One region of the Arthrobacter sp. FW306-1B-G06A genome, then DNA from elsewhere that is predicted to be linked to it. Evidence: riboswitches for the same ligand, from Rfam matches in the RefSeq annotation. Region 1 holds a riboswitch; each other region holds the start of a gene.
What was found. Region 1 has a riboswitch for S-adenosylmethionine ahead of AC3WJM_RS15020 (DUF1737 domain-containing protein). Riboswitches for the same ligand answer to the same signal wherever they lie in the genome.
Positions count from the first base shown of each region.

Region 1 (3,269 bases):
TCGGCGGACATTTGCTGGATCTCGCCTTCAATCCGCGTCTGGGGATCGTACTCCACAAAGACGTCACCGATGCCGAGGATGGCAGCGTCGAGTTCAGTCTTCCCTGGGCAGTCGCCTCCGATCGCGTTGATGTGGACTCCGGGCGAAACCTGGTCTGCCGTCAGGATGGTGGCGTTGGCCTTGTCCGCCGTGCACGTGGTGACGACGTCGGCTCCCTCCACTGCATGGGCCGCTGAGCCTGCGATGGTGATCTCGAAGCCGAGGGGAGCCATGTTCCGGACGAACTTCTCCATCGCTGCCGGGGCCGTGTCCCAGATCCTCACACTGTTTATACCCAGGGCCGCCCGGAAGGCCAGCGCCTGAAATTCGGATTGGGTTCCGGTTCCGATCATCGCCATGATCCGGGCATCGCGGCGCGCAAGTCTCTTTGCGACCATCCCGGACGTGGCCGCCGTCCGCAACGCTGTCAGAACTGTCATCTCCGCAAGGAACGTCGGGTAGCCGTTGTGGACGTCGGACAGGACACCGAAAGCTGTCACGGTCTGGAAGCCGCGCGCGGGATTCGAGGGGTGTCCGTTTACATACTTGAAGCCGTAGGTTTCCTGGTCGCTGGTGGGCATCAGCTCGATGACGCCAAATGGCGTGTGGCTTGCCACCCGCGGAGTCTTGTCAAAAGATTCCCACCGCCGGAAGTCGTCTTCCAGGTACTGCATCATCTCCGAGATGATGGTCTCCGGGCCCCGTCCGGCCGTCCAACGAACCATATTGCGGACATCGACAAAGCGCGTCATGTGCGCTCCTTTCCCTCATAAGCACTGTTGCTACGAGGCTACGGAGCGGCGATATGCATCCACAATTGCCAAAGTACGTACTTTTCATTGAAAACATGCACAAAATGATGACTGCTTATGCACACAATGATCAACGGCAGGCGTCCGTCATAAAAGCGACTATCGCAGGACGGAACTGAGCAGCAGGCTCGTCTCGCTATTGACGATCCCCTCGATCCCGCGGATCCTGCCCAACACCTGGTCAAAGTCGCTGAGGCTTTCCGTGCGCAACTCGGCCACGAGATCCCAACCGCCGTTCGTGGTGTGTAGCGCCCAAATCTCGGGAAGTCCGCGGAGTTGGCGAATGACCTTGTCCGCCGACCTTCCCTCCACGGCAATGAGCGCAATGGCCCGGATCGCAAGTGGATCCACCTCGTCGCGCACCCTCGCGGTGAAGCCAACGATGGTCCCCGAGGAGACAAGACGCTCAAGCCGGCTATTCACGGTGGCCCGAGCAACGCCCAGCTTGCGCGCAAGGCTCGCCACGGAGGCCCTGCCGTCCTCCCGGAGAGCGGAGAGGAGCTGGCGGTCAAGGTCGGTGAGTGCTGCCATAAAGATAAACGTATCGCCCATTCCCCAAGCGGGCCTGAGTCCGTAGGGTATCGACATGAGCATCTACATCAGCCCCGACTCTGCTGCATGGTCCCTGACGGCCATGGCGACTGGTGCGTCAGCGGGATCAATCGATGATGCAAATGGCATGTCCAACCTGGTGAAGGAAATCTACGAGACAGAAGGTTTCGAAGCCTTGTCGGGTGTGGTTTTTGCATTGGCTCATCACAACAGCCTCTCGCTGCATGCACTCGCCACGGCCACCGGGATATCCGTCCACGAACTGCTGGAAATCCGGAAGCATCAAGGTTCCACTTTTCATCACTCCCCTACGGCAGTAGCATCGCGGTTCGACGCCATTCCACCCCGGATCCAGGCCAGCCTGGAACCGCTGCCCAATGAAACCGAGTCCTAGGACGCTGGCACCCCAGCCCTCGCCAGCCTGGCTGCCGTCCGGTTACGGAACATGACGTCGGCCGGTGATGCAGGCCGCCGTCGTGGATGTTATTTTTCTTCTTGAGTAATGAGCACCAGCGCGAAGCCCTGACTTGCTGGTCGGCAACCCTCTCTCCGGCGGGGTGCCTCAGGTGACTACTCGGCGTATCGACACTTTCGAACTGCAAGCGTGACTGAGGAGCACCAATGCCTGAACCCACCGAAGAAAAACTCTCGTACCGTCTCATCACGGGCCCTGACACCAAGGAATTCTGCGAGCGGATCTCCACCGCCCTCGCGGAGGGATACGTGTTGCACGGCAGCCCGGCCGCGACCTTCAACGGCACGGACGTAATCGTGGCACAGGCCATCGTCCTGCCCGCGGCAATCGCGAGCGCAGATGCCGCCGTTGCCAATGCGGTGGACCAGCTGGATGAAGAGTTCGACGGCGAGGGCCACGCATGAGCTACGCAGGCGACCTCAGCCCGCACGACGCCTGGGCCAAGCTCGAGCAGGGCGCCATCCTGGTGGACGTCCGCACCGAAGGCGAGTGGGCACACATCGGCATCCCGGACACCAAAGCCACCGAGAACGATCCCCTGTTCATCCAGTGGAACCTGGCCGGAGGCATCCCCAACACCCGTTTCATCGAAGAGTTGACGCAGCAGGCCCCGGAGGCGGACGGCACCGAACTGGTTTTCCTCTGCCGCTCCGGACAGCGCTCCATCGCCGCCGCGATTGCCGCCACCCAGGCCGGCTACACCTCCTACAACGTCCTCGAGGGCTTTGAGGGCGAGCCGGACCGCTACGGCGAGCGAACCGTGAACGGCTGGAAAAACCGTGGACTTCCGACGAACCTGGGGAACATCTAAGTGACTTTCAATCCTGACGCCGCCAGCTGGAGCCCTGACACCCAGGCCGTCCGCGGCGGTCTTGACCGTACCAACTTCCAGGAAACGTCCGAGGCCGTCTTCCTGAACTCCGGCTTCGTCTACGAGTCCGCCGCAGCCGCCGAGCGAGCATTTACGGGCGAGGACGAACGCTTCGTCTACTCCCGTTACGGCAACCCCTCCGTAGCTACCTTCCAGGAGCGCCTCCGCCTGCTCGAAGGCACCGAAGCGTGCTTCGCGACGGCGTCGGGCATGTCCGCTGTCTTCACCGCCCTCGGTGCGTTGCTTGCTGCCGGTGACCGCGTAGTTGCCGCCCGCTCGCTCTTCGGCTCCTGTTTCGTCATCCTCAATGAGATCCTGCCGCGCTGGGGCGTCGAGACCGTATTCGTCGACGGGCCTGACTTGGACCAGTGGCGTGCTGCCCTGTCCGAGCCGACAACGGCAGTGTTCTTCGAGTCGCCGTCGAACCCCATGCAGGAAATCGTGGACATCGCCGCGGTGAGCGAGCTGGCCCACGCGGCCGGCGCCACGGTGGTCGTCGACAACGTCTTCGCCACCCCCC
Region 1 is NZ_JBYSXB010000028.1:23,776-27,044, reverse strand. Features, by position in the region: gene ocd (ornithine cyclodeaminase) at 1-791, opposite strand, end outside; gene AC3WJM_RS15030 (Lrp/AsnC family transcriptional regulator) at 951-1,382, opposite strand; gene AC3WJM_RS15025 (hypothetical protein) at 1,438-1,797, shown strand; SAM riboswitch class IV at 1,902-2,014, shown strand; gene AC3WJM_RS15020 (DUF1737 domain-containing protein) at 2,025-2,282, shown strand; gene AC3WJM_RS15015 (rhodanese-like domain-containing protein) at 2,279-2,689, shown strand; gene AC3WJM_RS15010 (O-succinylhomoserine sulfhydrylase) at 2,690-3,269, shown strand, end outside.

Region 2 (3,269 bases), on a different contig from region 1:
CTGGCCGATCTCGGTGAGGAAACCGTCGTGCCCGATGGGCGCCTCGATCACATGAACGGGGACTTCTCCGGGCAAGGCCTTGGCCAGCTCGTGCGATTGTTCCGGGAAATAGAGCCGGTCCGAGTCCACCGAGGCAACGAAGAACTTCGCCGTGGCCACGGACAACGCGTCCTCCAACGAGCCCCGGCCGCGAGTGATGTCGTGGCTCATGAGCGCCTCGGTGATGGCGATGTAGCTGTTGGCGTCGAAGCGCTGGACCAGCTTTCGTCCCTGGTGGTCGAGGTAGCTCTCCACCTGGTAGCGGCCCCGGTCCCCTAAGGCCGCAGCCTGCAGGGGCGCCTCGCCGCCTTGGGCGTTCCTGCCGAAGCGGAAGTCCAGTTCATCCGCCGAACGGTAGGTGATGTGGGCGATCCGCCGGGCGAGGGCCAGCCCCGCCTCGGGCGCGGCCTGGCCATAGTAGTCGCCGCCCTTGAAGTCGGCGTCCTGCCGGATGGCGAGCGTCTGGGCCTGCGCGAACGCAATCTGTTCGGCAGTGCTGTACGCCCCGATCGAAATCACGGCACATCGCTTGACGCGGTCCGGATAGCTGACGGCCCATTCCAGTGCGCGGGCACCGCCCATGGACCCGCCCACCACGGTGTGCCAGCTGTGGATCCCCAAGGCGTCGGCCAGCCGGGCTTCGGCTACAGTGCTGTCCCGCAAGGTCACAAGCGGGAAGCGGGAGCCCCACGGCTTGCCGTCAGGAGCGCTCGACGACGGCCCGGTGCTGCCGTAGCAGCCTCCCACGATGTTGACGGAGACCACGAAGTAGCGGTCCGTGTCGATGGTGGCGCCGGGACCAACGAGTTGCTCCCACCAGCCTTCTTCGTCGCTCTCGCCACGGGCCACATGGGTGCTGCCGGTCAGTGCATGCTCCACGAGGACGGCGTTGGAAGCGTCGGCGTTGAGCCGGCCCCAGGTCTCGTACGCAAGGACGACCTCAGGGAGGAAACCCCCGGCCTCCAGTTCGAGCCCTCCTACGGAAACATACTTGAGGGTTCCGTCCTGGGTACCTGAAAGGGGTATGGCTGTTGCAGCAATTGTCATTCGTCGACACCTCACATCGCGCTTGCCCGCCGCCAACACAGCGAAGGGCCAGGTCTTCACCCGGGGCACCCCGCCGCGAAAGGAGGGTTGCCGGCCAGCAAGCCGGGGCTGTCGCTGGCACTCATGACCTATGGGAAGAGTCTAGGAAAACCGGACCCCTTCTGACGAAGATTATGACAGCTTTGTGACACTTGGCCGCGTTTTGTTCACGAAGCCGGGGTTGTGGATGTCTGAAATTGAAGAGACGGGTGATGCCTGTGTGACTGGAGATAGAATTGGGCGCAGCAGTCTGCATCCTTCGGATGTCTCCGCCGCCACTGTGCGTCACAGGAAGATTGAAGCTCGTGAAAAAGCCATCCGGCGTCGTTCCAATAGCCCTGTTCTTGCTGGTATCAGGTTTCACCGTGGGAGTGCCGCTGCCGGCGCACGCCGACACGACTCCGGCAGCACGCGAAGACAGATACGTGGTCCACTACGCCGAAGGCACCGACGTTGACGGGAAGACCGCGGAGCTGCGCTCGCAGGGAGTCTCGGTGGACAAAACGTTCACGCATGCCGTGAAGGCCGCGGTCGTCACGGCGACGCCAGCGAAGGCCGCTGCGTTGGCGAAGTCGAGCCACGTGGCATCGGTCGAGCGGGACACACCGGTTCGGATTTCGGACACCCAAGCGCCGGCACCCTGGAACCTCGACCGGACCGATCAGCGCACCCTCCCTTTGTCCGGGAGCTACACCCCGCCTTCGAGCGGCGCCGGGGTTCAGGTCTACATTGTGGACAACGGGGTGCTTGGCACCCATGTGGACTTCGGCGGTCGGGTGACCGCGGGGTGGAGTGCCTTCTCGGGGCAGCCCGCCAATGCCCCCTGCACCGATCCGGCAATGCCCGACGCCGGCCACGGGACGCACGTAGCAGGCATCACGGCCGGCAGCACCTACGGCATGGCCAAGTCGGCAACCATCGTGCCGGTGCGGGTCCTTGGTTGCGACGGTACGGGATACTCCTCCGACGTCATAGCCGGCCTCGATTGGATGGTCCAGCAGCACCAGCCCGGCCAACCCGCCGTCGCCAACCTCAGCCTCTCCGGACCTGCGAACCAGAGCCTGGACGACGCTGTCCAGGGCGCGATCAATAACGGCATTACCGTCACCTTGGCGGCCGGCAATTCCAGCACGGACGCGTGCACGCTGTCCCCCAGCCGAGTGCCTGCCGCGATCACGGTGGCCGCGAGCGACAGCTTCGACCGGCAGGCATCGTTCTCCAACTACGGTCCCTGCGTCGACCTGTACGCACCAGGAGTCCAGATCACCTCGGATTGGCAGACGTCAAATACCGCAACGGCTGTCCTGAACGGAACCTCGATGGCCTCTCCGCATGCGGCAGGAGCGGCCGCGATGCTCCTCGCCATGCATCCCTCGTGGAGCCCCGCGCAGGTCTCGGCAACGTTGACCGTCGGCGCAACAGCCGGAATAGTCCAGTCGACCGGAAACTGCATGCCTAACCGGCTGCTGTACGTCAGCCCGTCGCTCTTTTCGCCGTCGCAAGACCCGTTGGGCGGATTTGCGGCTACAACCCCCTGCAGGCAGCTTGACACGCGGGACGGGACCGGTGGCGTCAACGGGCCGGTCGCCCCCGGACAGACGATCAGCGTCAAGGTTGCGGGACGCGGCGGCCTCCCGGCGACCGGAGTTTCCGCTGTCGCAATGAACATCACGGTGGCCAACCCGACGTCGAACGGCTTCATCACCGCGTACGCCGGCGGAACAAATCGTCCGGCGACCTCGAACCTGAATTTTGCCCCAGGGCAGATCGTCCCGAATTTCGCGATCACGCCGGTGGGGTCCGATGGCACGATTTCCTTCACGAACAGCTCCAACGGCACGGTCCAGCTCATCGCCGACATCACCGGTTACTCCCTCACGCCTGGCGCGTCGCCCGCTCCCGGGACGTTCTCCGCCCAGGCCCCGTTCCGGCAGCTGGATACCCGTGACGGCACCGGCGGCGTCGGCGGACCCGTTACCCCCGGACAGACCATCAACGTCAAAGTCACAGGCCGCGGCGGTATTCCCTCTTCCGGTGTTTCCGCCGTCGCGATGAACATCACGGTGGCCAATCCCTCGTCGTTCGGCTTCATCACCGCTTACGCAGGCGGGACTCCGCGTCCGAACGCCTCGAACGTGAATTAC
Region 2 is NZ_JBYSXB010000013.1:17,510-20,778, forward strand. Features, by position in the region: gene metX (homoserine O-acetyltransferase MetX) at 1-1,086, opposite strand, end outside; SAM riboswitch class IV at 1,100-1,215, opposite strand; gene AC3WJM_RS08920 (S8 family peptidase) at 1,431-3,269, shown strand, end outside.
Region 2: another riboswitch for S-adenosylmethionine. It lies ahead of metX (homoserine O-acetyltransferase MetX); the one in region 1 lies ahead of AC3WJM_RS15020 (DUF1737 domain-containing protein).

Region 3 (3,269 bases), on a different contig from region 1:
AGCGGACAGAGACATATTCGCCGGCACCCATGGACAGCGCGCCTGCCAGCAGGCCTGCGATGCCGCTGAACAGGACCACAGTGGCGGGGACGCCGGTGGCCGCCATGCCCATTACGAGTGAGAGGTTGCTGACAAGGCCGTCGTTGGCGCCGAATACGGCCGCGCGGAAAGTGCCGGACAACCTGTTGCGGCCGCGCGTCGCCAGGCCGCGGACTACTTCCTCGTGGATCTGTTCGTCAGCCGCCATGGCGCGGGTCGCTGCTGGATCCTTGGCGTAAGGCGAGCGGCCTTCAGCCCTTTGGGCGAGGGCCAGCACGAACACTGATCCAAAGTTCCGGGCGAGGAAGCCGAGCATTTGGCTTCGGATCGAGGCCGCCTTCGGCATGCCGGCATGTTCCCCGAGGAGCTTGAGCCAGTGTGCCTCGTGGCGGCCCTCGGCCTCTGCGAGTGCCAACAGGATTTCGCGTTCCTCGCCGTCGCGGCGCTGCGCCAGTTGGCGGTACACGGCGGCCTCGGCCCGCTCGTCCGCCAAGTACTGACGCCAGCGCTTGATGTCCGACGACGACGGGGGAGTCTTGGGGGCCGCTTCATCTTGCAATGGACTGCTTTGGTCCGAGGGATTGTCGGGATGCGCGTTGTCTGGATCTGTCGGGTTCTGTGGATCTGCGTGCGGGTGCACCGGGACTCCTGGGTTGCTGGGGCGGGCTTCATCGCCTCATTGCGGCTCCACTCTATCGCCAATTTCCGCGGTTTTTCGGCTGGCAATCCTCACTGGACGTTTTAGGCGCGCCTCAAAAACGGGAGGCTCCCGGGAGGCCTTGACCGCGGCTGGGGGCAGTGCTGGGATGGATGGACAGGGTCCACGAATTGGCGGGGTAGCGTGGTGACCGGCTGCCTCATGTGCCTGTGCGATGGGCTCAGCGGCACGTCGAACGGAGGTTGCACCATGGACAGCACCGAAACCCACGCCCGCCACCCCGACCGTCCCACGGTCGAGGCCGATCCCGCCTACGACTACAGCGAAGACCTTGAGGTGGACGAGGACTGGGAGGAACAATCCGAGGTCCTCGACGACGACGAACGGGTGGTTCCGCTCGACGCAGAGGAACACCGCGAGGACGAAGAGTTCGAATAGCCCCGGGCTCGCTAAACCCCGGAGCTAAAACGCGCTCAGGATGAAGTGCCTCTGCACGCCTGCCCGGTGCCCGGTTGCCGCCACCGTCAGGGTGAGTTTCCGTGTGGCGGGGAACCAGCGGGCGGGCTGGACCGCTTTTGAAAGGGCTTGGGTGATGAGCCGCGGCTCATGGTGCCAATAGCGTTCCAGGTTTCCGTCCACGACGAACGTGACGGAGCCTTGGGAGAGGTCGACGCCGGGAATCACCCGGACGAATTCGTCCACCCGGCGGGGGCGGGGCGACAAGAGGGTGCTGGGCTGGGTGGTGCGGTCGGCTATGGCGGTGGCGCCGTTTTCGAAAGGCATGGCCTTCTCCTGTGGAGTTGCTCTTGCCCGTTCGGTTGTCTCTGGTCCGAGCCGGGCCGCTTCTTCATCCGAACCACCCGTGAACATGGGGTTGGCGTGTGGCAAGTCGGAGCTTGGCGCCACATCTCTTGAAGCTCTTCCTACTGTACATGCGACGGCGGCGCCGCACCCCGGAAAAAGGTGAGGCGCCGCCGTCGTACTTGACTCTGTGAAACTTAGTGGCTGGCCACCGGGTGGGCCTCCAGCGGGAGTTCCTCGGTGACTCCTCCGGCGACGCGACGGTCCCATGCTTCGCGGACCTGGGGCTCCGTGGGAGGCGTCAGCAGCGAGACCACGACGTACACCAGCAACGAGGCTCCGAGGCCCCAATAGATGGGATCGTTGGCGTAGACGCCGTCTTCGCTGGGGATGATTCCCGTGGCATAGGCGATCAGCAGGGCCAGGGTCAGTACGGACCCCACGGCCATGGACCAGGCCGCGGCAATACCGGTGCCCCGCTTCCAGACCAGGCCGCCCAGGATGGCAACCAGCAGGCCGCCCACCAGGATGTCGTAGGCGATGGTCAGGGCGACCACGACGTCTTGCGCCGCCATGGATATCAACACGGCCACGATGCCCAGTCCGAGGACCCAGTAGCGGTTGGCCTTGACGTCGTGCTCGGGGTTCTCGGTGTCGTCGGTGTTGACGGTCTTGCCGAACCAGCTGGCCACGAACGGGACCACGTCGGCGCGGGCAACGGTGGCCGCGGCGATGAGGGCTCCGGAAGCCGTGGACATCATGGCCGCGACTGCTGCGGCCATCACGAGGCCGCCGATGCCGATCGGCAGGATGTGCGTGGCAACCTCGGCGTAGACGACGTCCTTGCCGAGGGCCTTCACGTCGATGTTGGGCAGTGCCACGCGGGCGGCAAGGCCGATCAATGCGCCGGCGACGCCGTACAGGACGCAGTAGATACCCGCGGTGGCACCGCCCCAACGGGCCACCTTGGGAGTCTTGGCGGTGAAGACGCGCTGCCAGATGTCCTGGCCGATCAGCAGGCCCAGGGTGTAGACCACGAAGTACGTGATGATGGTTTGTGCTCCGATGCCGTCCAACTGGAAGAAGCTGGCGTCAACGCGGGCACGGATGCCATCGAAGCCGCCTGCGGCGTTCAGGACGAACGGGAGCATGAGGAAGAAGATGCCCACGGTCTTGATGATGAACTGCACCTGGTCGGCGAGGGTGATGGACCACATGCCGCCGATCGTTGAGTAGACCAGGACGATTGCGCCGCCGACGGCGATGGCGAGCCAGCGCTCCCAGCCGAAGAGGACAACGAAGATGGTGGCGTAGGCGCCCGTGGACGTGGCGCACAGCATCAGGGTGTAGGCGAGCATGACGATGCCGGAAGTCTGTGTGGCGCGCTGTCCGTAACGCAGGCTCAGCATCTGGGAGACCGTGTAGATCTTCAGCCGCTGGATGGTGCCGGCGAAAAGCAGGCTCAGGAGGAGCACGCCCGAACCGATCGCGACAACCAGCCACATGCCGGAGACGCCGAACTTGTAGCCGAGGCCGACGCCGCCAACCGTCGATGCGCCGCCGAGGACGACTGCGGCCATGGTGCCGGTGTAGAGCATCGGACCGAGGCGGCGTCCTGCCACGAGGAAATCGCTGTTGTTCTTGGTGCGCGACTTGCCCCACCAGCCGAAGGCCAGCATGGCGAGCAAATACACCACCACGATCGCAATATTGATGAACGAAGAGTCCACGGTTGGCTCCTGAAAGTGATGCGCAGAGCCCTTGGGGATTC
Region 3 is NZ_JBYSXB010000025.1:37,929-41,197, reverse strand. Features, by position in the region: gene AC3WJM_RS14075 (VIT1/CCC1 transporter family protein) at 1-598, opposite strand, end outside; gene AC3WJM_RS14070 (hypothetical protein) at 947-1,135, shown strand; gene AC3WJM_RS14065 (hypothetical protein) at 1,160-1,480, opposite strand; SAM riboswitch class IV at 1,495-1,614, opposite strand; gene AC3WJM_RS14060 (sodium:solute symporter family protein) at 1,696-3,228, opposite strand.
Region 3: another riboswitch for S-adenosylmethionine. It lies ahead of AC3WJM_RS14065 (hypothetical protein); the one in region 1 lies ahead of AC3WJM_RS15020 (DUF1737 domain-containing protein).